3 regions of the Micromonospora sp. NPDC049175 genome follow, and region 1 is predicted to be linked to each of the others. Evidence: predicted binding sites of a transcription regulator. Region 1 holds the regulator's gene; each other region holds the start of a gene.

Region 1 (4,106 bases):
CTCCCACAACGCCGCGAGCACGTCACCGAGCATCCCGGCGGGCACCGCGCCGGTGGCGTACGCCGCGGCCGTCTCCTTCAGGTCCGCGCCCGAGCAGAAGACCGGGCCGGTGTGGTCCAGCACGATCGCCCGGACCGTCTCGTCGGCGACCGCGTCACCCAGCCCGGCCAGCAACTGGGTCATCAGACCGGTGGAGAGGGCGTTGCGGTTGTGCGGGCTGTCCAGGGTGAGGGTGGTCACCCCGCGGGCCGTGGCGACCCGCACGAGGACGTCGGGAGAGGTCATGCCGGGCACACTAGTGGCCATGCCCGGCCTCCTTCCAGATGGTGAGACCGTCCCCGTCGACGGATCGCTGCCCGCCACCGCCACCGCGGCGGTCGGCGCGCGCGGCTTCGGCGTGTACGTGCACGTGCCGTTCTGCGCCAGCCGCTGCGGCTACTGCGACTTCAACACCTACACGGCGTCCGAGCTGGGCGGTGGTGCCAGCCGCGAGGGGTACGCCGACACCGTGCTGGCCGAGCTGGCACTCGCCGCCCGGGTGCTCGGCGACAGCCCGCCGCCCCGGGTCGACACCGTCTTCGTCGGCGGCGGCACGCCCACCCTGCTCCCCGCCGACGACCTGGCCCGCATCCTCGACGGCATCGACCGCACCTGGGGGCTGGCCGCCGACGCCGAGGTGACCACCGAGGCCAACCCCGAGTCGGTCACCCCGGAATCGTTGAAGCTGCTGCGGTCGGCCGGCTACACCCGGATCTCGCTGGGCATGCAGTCCGCCTCCCCGGGGGTGCTGGCGATCCTGGACCGCACCCACAGCGCCGGCCGGGCCACCGCCGCCGCCCTGGAGGCGCGCGACGCCGGGTTCGAGCACGTCAACCTGGACCTGATCTACGGGACCCCGGGGGAGCGGCCCGAGGACTTCGCCGCCTCGCTGGAGCAGGTCGTGGCCGCCGGGGTCGACCACGTCAGCGCGTACGCCCTGATCGTGGAGGACGGCACCCGGCTCGCCGCCCGGATGCGGCGCGGCGAACTGGCGTACCCGAGTGACGACGTGGCCGCGGACCGCTACCTGGCCGCGGAGGCCGCGCTCGACGCGGCCGGGCTCTCCTGGTACGAGGTCTCCAACTGGGCCCGCACCGACGACGCCCGGTGCCGGCACAACCTGCTCTACTGGACCGGCGCGGACTGGTGGGGGCTGGGGCCCGGGGCGCACAGCCACGTCGGCGGGGTGCGCTGGTGGAACGTCAAGCACCCCTCGGCGTACGCCAAGCGGTTGGCCGCGGGCGCGTCTCCCGGCCTGGCCCGCGAGGTGCTCACCGCCGACGAGGCGCACATGGAGGACGTGATGCTCCGGCTGCGGCTCGCCAGTGGCCTGCCGCTGGCGGTGCTCGACGCCACCGGCCGGGCGGGCGCCGAGCGAGCCCTCGCCGGTGGCCTGCTGGCCGCCGACGAGTACGCGGCCGGTCGGGCGGTGCTCACCCTGCGCGGGCGGCTGCTCGCCGACGCGGTCGTGCGCGACCTGCTGCCCTGAACCAGCCCCGCCGCCCGGGACCGGGGCAGCGGGGCACGGACCGGCCGGGGGAGCGGCCGGAGGAGGTCACTTGATGAAGTTGACCGAGAGCGGGTAGCGGTAGAGCTGGCCCTCGTTGGCCTTGATGCCGGCGATGATGCCGAACACGGCACCGAGGATGAGGGCTGCCGCGACCCCGAGGAAGCCGATCAGGATGCAGGACAGCACCCAGCCGACCAGGCCGACGATCGACCAGAGGAGCTGGAAGTTGAGCGCCGCCACGGCGTGCGACCGCACCGTCGGGGACTGGTTGCCGCGGGCGAGCAGCGCCACCAGCGGGCCGATCCAGCCCAGCACACCGCCGCTGAGGATCATGCCGGCGGCACCGCCGAAGTGCGCGACGAGCGCCCAGGTCTTGTCCTCGTTGCTGGCGAAGCCGCCGCCGGGGCCGCCGTAGGCGCCGCCGGTCGGATATCCGCCAGCCGGGTTGCCACCGGGCGGGTAGCCGCCGGGCGGCGGATAGCCACCCGCCGGGGGGTAGCCGCCCGACGGCGGTTGGTCACCGGTGGGCGGCGGATAGCCACCGGCCGGGGGATAGCCGCCCGGGCCAGGCGCCCCGGACAGTGGTGCGGTGGGTGGCTCGGCCGACGGGTACGAGCTGGGAGAGGTCGGCTCCGGCGGGTAGTTGCCGGGGTCACCCGCGCCGGGAGGGCGAGGAGGTTCAGTCATGAGTGTCACGGTAGGGGTCCGTGGCAACGCCGCACCAGTGGGCGACCGTTGATCATCGCGCCGGCGGGCACGCCGACGTAGACTGGCACTCGTTACAGTCGAGTGCCAGGGCGGCCCGGCCGGGCTTACGGCACCGGCGGCCGACGTGCGACAGGAGGTGCGGAGGATGGGTCTCGACGACCGAAAACTCGCCGTGCTCCGCGCGATCGTCGAGGACTACGTCTCCACCCAGGAGCCGGTCGGCAGCAAGGCGCTTGTCGAGCGGCACCAGCTCGGGGTCTCCCCGGCCACGGTCCGCAACGACATGGCCGTGCTGGAGGAGGAGGGCTACATCCGGCAGCCGCACACGAGTGCCGGCCGGGTGCCCACCGACCGCGGCTACCGGCTCTTCGTCGACAGGTTGTCCCGGGTCAAGCCCCTCAGCCCGGCCGAACGTCGGGCCATCGAGCGCTTCCTGGTCGGCGCGGTCGACCTCGACGACGTGGTGCACCGCACGGTGCGACTGCTCGCCCAGCTCACCCGGCAGGTGGCCGTCGTGCAGTACCCGAGCCTGGCCCGCTCCTCGGTTCGGCACCTGGAGCTGGTGCCGATCTCCACCACCCGGCTGATGCTCGTCATGATCGCCGACACCGGGCGCGTGGAGCAGCGGCTGGTGGAGCTGCCCGGTCCGGTGCCCGCCGACAACGTCACCGACCTGCGCCGGCTGGTGAACGAGAAGCTCGCCGGCGCGCGGCTGTCCGACACGCCACCGTTGGTGCAGGCGCTCGTCGAGGAGGTGCCGTCCGAGCTGCGTCCGGCGATGACCACGCTCTCCACGGTGCTGCTGGAGACGCTTGTCGAGCGGCACGAGGAACGCATCGCGCTGGCCGGCACCGCGAACCTCACCCGGGGCGGCCTGCTCGACTTCCAGGGTTCGCTACGGCCGATCCTGGAGGCGCTGGAGGAGGAGGTCGTGCTCCTCAAGCTCATCGGTGAGACCGAGCCGAGCACGACCCGGGTGCTGATCGGCGACGAGAACGAGTTCGACAACCTGCGGGCCGCCTCGGTGGTCAGCACCGGGTACGGCCCGGGCGCCACGATCGTCGGCGGCCTGGGGGTGCTGGGGCCCACCCGGATGGACTACCCCGGCAATATCGCCACGGTGCGCGCCGTGGCACGCTACGTGGGCGAGTTGCTGGCCCAGAACTGACCAGTCAGGGCCGACGGCCGGCTGTTTGCCGCCGGATCGGCGCAACGCGAGACGAACATGAGGACACGGAACGCAGTGGCCAGGGACTACTACGGCATCCTCGGTGTGAGCCGGGAAGCCTCCGATGACGAGATCAAGCGCGCCTACCGCAAGCTGGCGCGCCAGTTCCACCCGGACGTCAACCCGGACCCGGAGGCTCAGGAGAAGTTCAAGGACATCAATGCCGCGTACGAGGTCCTCTCGGACGACCGCAAGCGGCAGATCGTCGACCTGGGTGGCGACCCGCTCGCCCCGGGCGGCGGTGGCGCCGGCGGCCCGGGTGGCCCCGGTGGCGCCGGCCCGTTCGTCGGTTTCCAGGACATCATGGACGCGTTCTTCGGCGGCGCGGCCGGTGGGGCGCGCGGCCCCCGTCCACGGACCCGGCCGGGCGCCGACGCGATCCTGCGGCTCGAACTCGACCTGCACGAGACCGCCTTCGGCGTCGAGGCCCCGATCACCGTCGACACCGCGGTGCTCTGCACCACCTGCTCCGGCGCCGGCACGGCCGCCGGCACCCACCTGGCGACCTGCGAGGCGTGTGCTGGTCGCGGCGAGGTGCAGTCGGTGCAGCGCACCTTCCTCGGCCAGGTGGTCTCCGCCCGGCCGTGCACCGTGTGCCAGGGCTACGGCACGACGATCCCG
Region 2 (4,106 bases), on a different contig from region 1:
GCCCGCATGCCTACCACAGGGCCGGCGGCCGTCATGGCCGTCCCCGCTCCCGGTGGCCCAGCGTCACGGCCGTCCCCGCTCCCGGTGGCCCGGTGGCCCGGTGGCCCGGTGGCCCGGTGGTGCGGCGTCCGGCGGCCCGGTCCGCCCGCTGGCGCGGCGTCCGGTGGCGCGGCGGCGGGGCTTCCGGGAGCTGTGTCGGGCAATCGCCGACATGGATCCGGTGGATCGAGAAGTCGGCCGACAGGCGCAGTCCGATCGCCCCGGAATATGCCCGATTTGCGGCCGTGCGCGGCTGTCACTCCTCGTGTAGCGTGCGATTTCGGTCACCTTTTTCAATGGTCGCCATCGATCGCTGAGGGTGGTGGCCGGTGGGCGTCCGGCCATGCCGTGCGCCAGGTCAGGCAACGCCGCGCATAGTGAGGGAAGTGCACCGTGGCACAGGGCTCCGTGAAGTGGTTCAACGCCGAAAAGGGCTATGGATTCATTGCCGTCGACGGCGGTCAGGACGTGTTCGTTCACTTCTCCGCGATCGAGATGGACGGCTACAAGGCGCTGGACGACGGTCAGCGGGTGGAGTTCGAGATCGCCCAGGGTCAGAAGGGCCCGCAGGCCGAGCACGTACGCGTCATCGCCTGAGCTTTCCTCCTTGATCGGCTCCGCGCGTCGGGGCTGCGACACGGGCGCACAACCGGGAAGATCGTGGCCGTTCCAGCCAATGCTGAGGAGCGTTCATGACTGACCAGTGGCCCCCGCCCACCCCACCCTCCGGGCCGGGGGAGCCGGGTCCGTCCGATCCGACCGTGCCGACTGTGCCGTCCGATCCGACTGTGCCGTCCGATCCGACCGTGCCGTCCGATCCGACCGTGCCCTACGGCAGTTCCGGCGTGACTCCGGAGACGCCATCCGAGCTGCGGCCGGGCGTACCTCCGGTTGGCCCGCCGCCCGGCTGGGATCCGGCGCAGGGCGCCTGGGGTGCGCCGCCGCCGGGTTGGACGTTCCCGCCCACCGGCGGCTACCCGCCCGGCTCGGGTCCCTACGGTGCAGTGCCCTGGTATCCGGGGTCGCCGGTTGGCTGGTACCCGCCGGATTACGGATTCGACCCGAACGATCCCCTGGTCACTCCCCGCGGCGCCGGCCTGGCCGGCTGGTTCAACAGGTGTCTGGGAGCGTTGCGCCGCAGTTGGCGGCAGTTGGTGCCCATCATGCTGCTCACCCAGGTGTTGCCGGCGGCCGTGCTCGCGGTGATCGCCCTGGGCCTCGACCCGACCTCGAGATGGGAAGCCCAGGTCGGGGCGGACCCGAATCCCGTGCTGCCGGACACCTTCGGCGTCGATCTGGCGGGTCTCCTCGCGGTGGGGATCGGCGGCAGCCTGTTGCTCGGGCTGGTGCAGGCCATCGGGTGGGCCGCCGGCAGTTGGGTGATCACGCAGCAGGCGTCCGGTCAGCCGGGCAACCTGGAATCGGCGCTGCGGTACGGCGTCCGTCGGGCACTCGGGCTCTGGGGTTGGACCCTGTTGATCAGCTTGATCGCCGGCGTCGGTTTCTGTTGCTGCGTGCTGCCGGGTATCTATCTGACGTTCGCGCTGAGCATGGCCGGCCCGGTCTATCTCTTCGAACGCCGCGACCCCATCGGCCGGTCGTTCCGGATGTTCCACGACCGACTCGGCCTCCTGCTCGGTCGGGTGGCTCTGGTGGCCCTGGCGGTCATCGTCGTCAACGTGATCACCGGTGCCCTGGAGGGGGCGGGCACCCCCCTGTTCGGCACCGATCCCCTCAGGTCGCCGGGTACGGCCGCCGGGGTGGTGGCGGTGATCGGGGTCACCGCCGTGCTGGCGCTGCCCGCCCACCTTGCCCAGATGATCGGTCTGCTGGTGACGTACGCCGAGCAGCGAGCCCATGAGGCGCCGGTGAACACCGCTGGACTGGCCGCGGAACTCGGCTGAGCGGCCCCATCGTGCTTGCACTCGGCAGGGGAGAGTGCTAAACAAGTCATTGGCACTCGCATACCGTGAGTGCCAATGGTCGGGACGGTGGGGCCAGGTTGCACCGGCGTGGAGACGCCGGGGCGACACATGGCCGGTCGTCGCGGGCTATCCGGCCCGGCCGAAGGACGTCGTCGTCGCCAGGTGGCGACGTCCCAAGGTGCGTACACCAGGCGGCCCATCCGGGGCACACATCTCGGGTGGCCCGTGAGTGTCCAGGAGGACAACGCCGTATGGCCAAGATGATCGCGTTCGACGAAGAGGCGCGCCGCGGCCTCGAGCGGGGCATGAACCAGCTCGCCGACGCCGTAAAGGTGACCCTCGGCCCCAAGGGCCGCAACGTCGTGCTCGAGAAGAAGTGGGGTGCCCCCACCATCACCAACGATGGTGTGAGCATCGCCAAGGAGATCGAGCTCGAGGACCCGTACGAGAAGATCGGCGCTGAGCTGGTCAAGGAGGTCGCCAAGAAGACCGACGACGTTGCCGGTGACGGCACGACGACGGCGACCGTCCTGGCCCAGGCCCTGGTTCGCGAGGGCCTGCGTAACGTGGCCGCCGGCGCCAACCCGATGGCCCTGAAGCGGGGCATCGAGGCCGCGGTCGCGAGCGTCTCGGAGGAGCTGTCCAAGCTCGCCAAGGACGTCGAGACCAAGGAGCAGATCGCCTCCACCGCCTCCATCTCCGCTGGCGACAGCACCGTCGGCGAGATCATCGCCGAGGCGATGGACAAGGTCGGCAAGGAAGGCGTCATCACCGTCGAGGAGAGCAACACCTTCGGGCTGGAGCTGGAGCTCACCGAGGGTATGCGCTTCGACAAGGGCTACATCTCGGCCTACTTCATGACCGACCCGGAGCGTATGGAGGCCGTCTTCGACGACCCGTACATCCTGATCGCCAACAGCAAGATCTCGTCGGTGAAGGACCTGCTCCCGATCCTGGAGAAGGTCATGCAGTCGGGCAAGCCGCTGCTGATCATCGCCGAGGACCTGGAGGGCGAGGCCCTCGCCACCCTGGTGGTCAACAAGGTCCGTGGCACCTTCAAGTCGGTCGCCGTCAAGGCGCCGGGCTTCGGTGACCGCCGCAAGGCCATGCTGACCGACATCGCCATCCTCGCCGGTGGCCAGGTCATCAGCGAAGAGGTCGGCCTCAAGCTCGACGCCGCCAGCCTCGACATGCTGGGCCGCGCCCGCAAGGTCGTGGTGACCAAGGACGAGACCACGATCGTCGACGGTGCCGGTGACGCCGAGCAGATCCAGGGCCGGGTCAACCAGATCCGGGCCGAGATCGACAAGAGCGACTCCGACTACGACCGGGAGAAGCTGCAGGAGCGGCTGGCCAAGCTGGCCGGCGGCGTTGCGGTCATCAAGGTCGGCGCGGCCACCGAGGTCGAGCTCAAGGAGCGCAAGCACCGCATCGAGGACGCCGTTCGCAACGCGAAGGCCGCCGTCGAGGAGGGCATCGTCCCGGGTGGTGGCGTCGCGCTGGTGCAGGCCGGCAAGACCGCCTTCGACAAGCTCGACCTGGTCGGCGACGAGGCCACCGGTGCGAACATCGTCAAGGTGGCGCTGGACGCCCCGCTGCGGCAGATCGCCGTCAACGCCGGCCTCGAGGGCGGCGTCGTGGTGGAGAAGGTTCGTAACCTCGAAGCGGGTCACGGCCTCAACGCCGCCAACGGCGAGTACGTCGACCTGCTGGCCGCGGGCATCATCGACCCGGCCAAGGTGACGCGCTCGGCGCTGCAGAACGCCGCTTCCATCGCGGCGCTCTTCCTCACCACCGAGGCCGTTGTCGCGGACAAGCCGGAGAAGACCCCGGCTGCCCCGGCTGGCCCGGGTGGCGGGGACATGGACTTCTGAGTCCAGTTCCGACACCGAACGGGGCGGGCCGCTGACGCGGTCCGCCCCGTTCGTCGTCAGGTCGGCAGTGGGCGCTGGTTGCGCCGCTTCTGCGCCCGGCTGTACGGCGGAAGCAGTTGGATCGGCGCGTCCACCATCTCCCGTGGCTCCTCGACGACCGCCGACTCGTCGTCGGTGGTCATCTCGGCCAGTTGCTCGGCGTCGCCGTAGTCGAGCCGGTCGAACGGCAGTTGGCCGGGGAGTTCGCCGATCGGTTTCCAGGTGATCG
Region 3 (4,106 bases), on a different contig from region 1:
TGCCGTCGCCGGTGTGCCCTGTCCTGCCACACCGGCGACGCTAGTCGACCGGCCGACCGATCAGCACGGTCGGTGCGCCCGCGACCCGGGTGAGCACCAGGCTCGCCGCCGCGTCGCCGGAAAGCCGCAGGTCCCGTCGGAGCTGCTCCGGGGTGAGCGCCGAACCCCGCTTGAGGATCTCCACCCGGCCCACCCGGCGCTCGCGCAGCAACGCCCGCAGGCGCTTGAGCGAGAACGGCAGCACGTCCGTGACCTCCAGGCAGCGCGCGTACGGGGTGCGGGTCGGCAGGTCCGCGTAGAGGTAGGCGATGCTCGGGTCGCCGAGGGTGGCGTCCAGTTCGGCGGCCAACTCGGCGACGAGGTGCGCGCGGATGACCGCCGGGTCCGGGTCGTACAGGTAACGCCGGGGCGGCCCGACCGGGGCCTCGTCGGCACCCGAGCCGGTGAGCTGGTGGCGCTGGGTCTCCGCGCGGTAGAGCGTGGCGCGGCGGGGCACCTCCGCCAGCTCACCGCACCAGAGCGCGGCCTCCACCAGGTCGCCGTCCACGCCTACCCACTCCGCCTCCGCGCCGGCCGGAATGAGCGCGTGGTCCAGGCCCGGGGCCACCTTCACCACCGTGCGCGGCACCCGCTCGGCCAGCCCGGTGACGAAGTCCCACGGCGGCGAGTAGGCGCGCGGGTCGAAGATCCGTCGTCCGGTGCCGGTCGTGCGGCGGGCCGGATCGCAGAAGACCCCGTCGACGCGGGAGACGTCGAACGCGGTGGCATCGCCGCACTCGACGGTGAACAACTCGGCCAGCCCGGCCGCCGCGGCGTTGGCGGCAGCCATCGCGGCGGTCACCGGGTCGGCCTCCACCCCGTACACCCGGATGCCGGCGCGGGCGGCGGCCAGCGCGTCCGCGCCGAGGCCGCAGCCCAGGTCGGCCAGGGTGCGGACGCCGGCCGCGGACAGCCGGGCGGCCCGACGATCGGCGACCACCCGGCGGGTGGCCTGCTCCAGCCCGGGGCGGGTGAGGAACATCCCGGCGGCGGCCGGGCCGAACTTGCCGACCGCGCGGTGCCGCAGCTCGGCCTGGGTGAGCGCCGCCGCGGCCAACGTCGGTGGCACCCCGGCCGCGCGCAGCGCCGACGCCGCGGCCAGCGGATCACCGCCGGCCAGCCCGGCCGCCGCCGTGAGCGCGGCCGACCCCTCGGGGGTACGCAGCGCCGCCAGCTGATCGAGATCCACCCGGTCATTGTCCGGGTGGACCCGGAAATCCGGGCTGGCGGGGCGCGACTCGCTGGCACTCTCCTTGACGGAGTGCTAGCCACGGAATAACCTGCGATTAGCACTCTCACCCTGAGGGTGCCAGCTTCCGGGTCTCGCGACCCGGGTGCGCACGCCAGGCGGACCGGCACCCGCGACGACGGTCCCGCCCGGTGGCATGAGGCAGATTGACGCTGGTTGGCCCCGCCGGCCAGCAACGAAACCAGTACCCCAGGAGGGTATGCCCGTGACTACCGCGACCAAGGTTGCGATCAAGCCGCTCGAGGACCGCATCGTGGTCCAGGCGAACGAGGCTGAGACCACCACGGCGTCGGGCATCGTGATCCCCGACACCGCCAAGGAGAAGCCGCAGGAGGGCACTGTCCTCGCTGTGGGCCCGGGGCGCGTCGACGACAACGGCAACCGGGTTCCGGTTGACGTGCAGGTCGGCGACACCGTCCTTTACTCGAAGTACGGCGGCACCGAGGTCAAGTACGCCGGCGAGGAGTACCTGGTGCTCTCCGCCCGCGACGTCCTCGCGGTCATCGAGAAGTAAGCAACCGATCAGTGCCACTGCCCCGGTCCGGCTCGCCGGGCCGGGGCAATGGCGCTTCGAAGGGACATTAATGGCGAAGATCCTGAGCTTCTCGGACGACGCCCGGCACCTGCTGGAGCACGGTGTCAACGCCCTCGCGGACGTGGTCAAGGTCACCCTCGGCCCGCGCGGGCGCAACGTCGTCCTGGACAAGAAATTCGGTGCGCCGACGATCACCAACGATGGTGTGACCATCGCCAAGGAGATCGAGCTCACCAACCCGTACGAGAACCTTGGCGCGCAGCTGGTCAAGGAGGTGGCGACCAAGACCAACGACGTCGCCGGCGACGGGACCACCACCGCGACCGTGCTGGCCCAGGCGATGGTTCGCGAGGGCCTGCGCAACGTGACCGCCGGGACCAACCCGGCCGGCCTCAAGCGGGGCATCGACGCGGCGGCCACCAAGGTTTCCGAGGCGCTGCTCGGCAAGGCAGCCGAGGTCACCAGCAAGGAGTCGATCGCGAACGTGGCGACGATCTCCGCGCAGGACGCCACGATCGGCGACCTGATCGCCGAGGCGATGGAGCGGGTCGGCCGCGACGGTGTCATCACCGTCGAGGAAGGCTCCATGCTCACCACCGAGCTGGACGTGACCGAGGGTCTCCAGTTCGACAAGGGCTTCATCTCGCCGAACTTCGTCACCGACCTGGAGAGCCAGGAGTCCGTCCTCGAGGACGCGTACATCCTGGTCACCACCCAGAAGATCTCGGCGATCGAGGAGCTGCTGCCGCTGCTGGAGAAGGTCCTGCAGAACAGCAAGCCCCTGCTGATCATCGCTGAGGACGTGGACGGCCAGGCGCTCTCCACCCTGGTGGTCAACTCGCTGCGCAAGACCCTCAAGGTCTGCGCGGTCAAGGCCCCGGGCTTCGGTGACCGGCGCAAGGCGATGCTCCAGGACATCGCGATCTCCACGGGCGCCGAGCTGGTCGCCCCGGAGCTGGGCTACAAGATCGACCAGGTCGGCCTGGAGGTGCTCGGCACCGCTCGGCGCGTCGTGGTCGACAAGGAGAACACCACGATCGTCGACGGCGGCGGCCAGAAGGCCGACCTCGCCGACCGGGTTTCCCAGATCCGCAAGGAGATCGAGGCCTCCGACTCCGACTGGGACCGGGAGAAGCTGGCCGAGCGGCTGGCGAAGCTCTCCGGTGGCATCGCCGTCATCAAGGCGGGCGCGGCCACCGAGGTCGAGATGAAGGAGCGCAAGCACCGCATCGAGGACGCCATCGCGGCGACCAAGGCTGCGGTCGAGGAGGGCACCGTCCCCGGCGGCGGCGCCGCCCTGGTGCAGATCCGCTCGGTGCTCGACGACGACCTGGGCTTCACCGGTGACGAGAAGATCGGTGTCTCGGTCGTGCGCAAGGCGCTCGTCGAGCCGCTGCGCTGGATCGCGCAGAACGCCGGTCACGACGGCTACGTCGTGACGCAGAAGGTCGCCGACCTGAAGTGGGGCAACGGCCTCGACGCCGCCAAGGGCGAGTACGTCGACCTGGTCAAGGCCGGCATCATCGACCCGGTGAAGGTGACCCGCAACGCGGTCACCAACGCCGCCTCGATCGCCGGCCTGCTGCTCACCACGGAGAGCCTCGTGGTGGAGAAGCCGGAGCAGGCCGAGCCGGCCGCCGGCGGCGGCCACGGCCACGGTCACGGCCACCAGCACGGCCCGGGCTTCTGATCCGGTAGAGCGACACCCGTTGCGGGGCGCACCGTCGTACGACGGTGCGCCCCGTTCGTCTGCGCTGATCATTACCGAACGCTGACGTAGTTGGCTACCGGGCAGGATGATCGCGCACACTGGGCCGATGAGCACCACGTCGCGGCGCTACGCCGCGCTGGCCGGAGTGACGGCCGCCGCCGTCGCGATCGGAATCGCCGAGCCGGTGGCAGTGCTGACCGGCCCCCGGTCGGCGCCTCTGGTCGCGGTCGGCGGGGTGGTCGTCGACGCCGTCCCCGAGTCGCTGAAGCAACTCGCCATCGACCTCTTCGGCACCGCCGACAAGATCGCACTGCTGGTCGGCACCGGCCTGCTGCTGGGAGCGTTCGCCGCACTGTTCGGCATGCTGGCGGTCCGCCGGCTGGCATTCGGCCTTGCCGGCATCGCCGCGTTCGGCGCCATCGGCGTGGCCGCCGCCGTGACCCGCCCCGGTGCGGACGCGGCCGACGCGCTGCCGTCGCTCGTCGGTGCCGGCCTCGGCGCCCTGGTGCTGTGGTTGTTCATCGCCGGCCCGTTCGAGCTGAACCCCTGGCCCTGGTCACCACCCACGCCGA

Evidence for each region. The regulator HrcA, encoded in region 1, represses chaperone genes, less so after heat shock. The targets are predictions, from matches to a motif close to GGTTNGCACNCTCNNNNNGAGNGTGCNAACC.
Region 2: groL (chaperonin GroEL) is a predicted target of HrcA. The motif match lies at 1,991-2,021, and genes of this name have one in related genera.
Region 3: groES (co-chaperone GroES) is a predicted target of HrcA. The motif match lies at 1,324-1,354, and genes of this name have one in related genera.

The regions. Positions count from the first base shown of each region.
Region 1 covers NZ_JBICSY010000015.1:39,125-43,230, reverse strand. Annotated here, with positions in the region: gene ACGFH8_RS34015 (enoyl-CoA hydratase-related protein) at 1-285, opposite strand, end outside; gene hemW (radical SAM family heme chaperone HemW) at 305-1,528, shown strand; gene ACGFH8_RS34005 (DUF4870 domain-containing protein) at 1,595-2,236, opposite strand; gene hrcA (heat-inducible transcriptional repressor HrcA) at 2,403-3,425, shown strand; gene dnaJ (molecular chaperone DnaJ) at 3,501-4,106, shown strand, end outside.
Region 2 covers NZ_JBICSY010000005.1:285,604-289,709, forward strand. Annotated here, with positions in the region: gene ACGFH8_RS21555 (cold-shock protein) at 433-636, shown strand; gene ACGFH8_RS21560 (hypothetical protein) at 732-1,943, shown strand; gene groL (chaperonin GroEL) at 2,216-3,838, shown strand; gene ACGFH8_RS21570 (hypothetical protein) at 3,895-4,106, opposite strand, start outside.
Region 3 covers NZ_JBICSY010000005.1:630,315-634,420, forward strand. Annotated here, with positions in the region: gene ybaK (Cys-tRNA(Pro) deacylase) at 1-30, opposite strand, end outside; gene ACGFH8_RS23275 (methyltransferase domain-containing protein) at 41-1,228, opposite strand; gene groES (co-chaperone GroES) at 1,488-1,802, shown strand; gene groL (chaperonin GroEL) at 1,873-3,513, shown strand; gene ACGFH8_RS23290 (molybdopterin-dependent oxidoreductase) at 3,641-4,106, shown strand, end outside.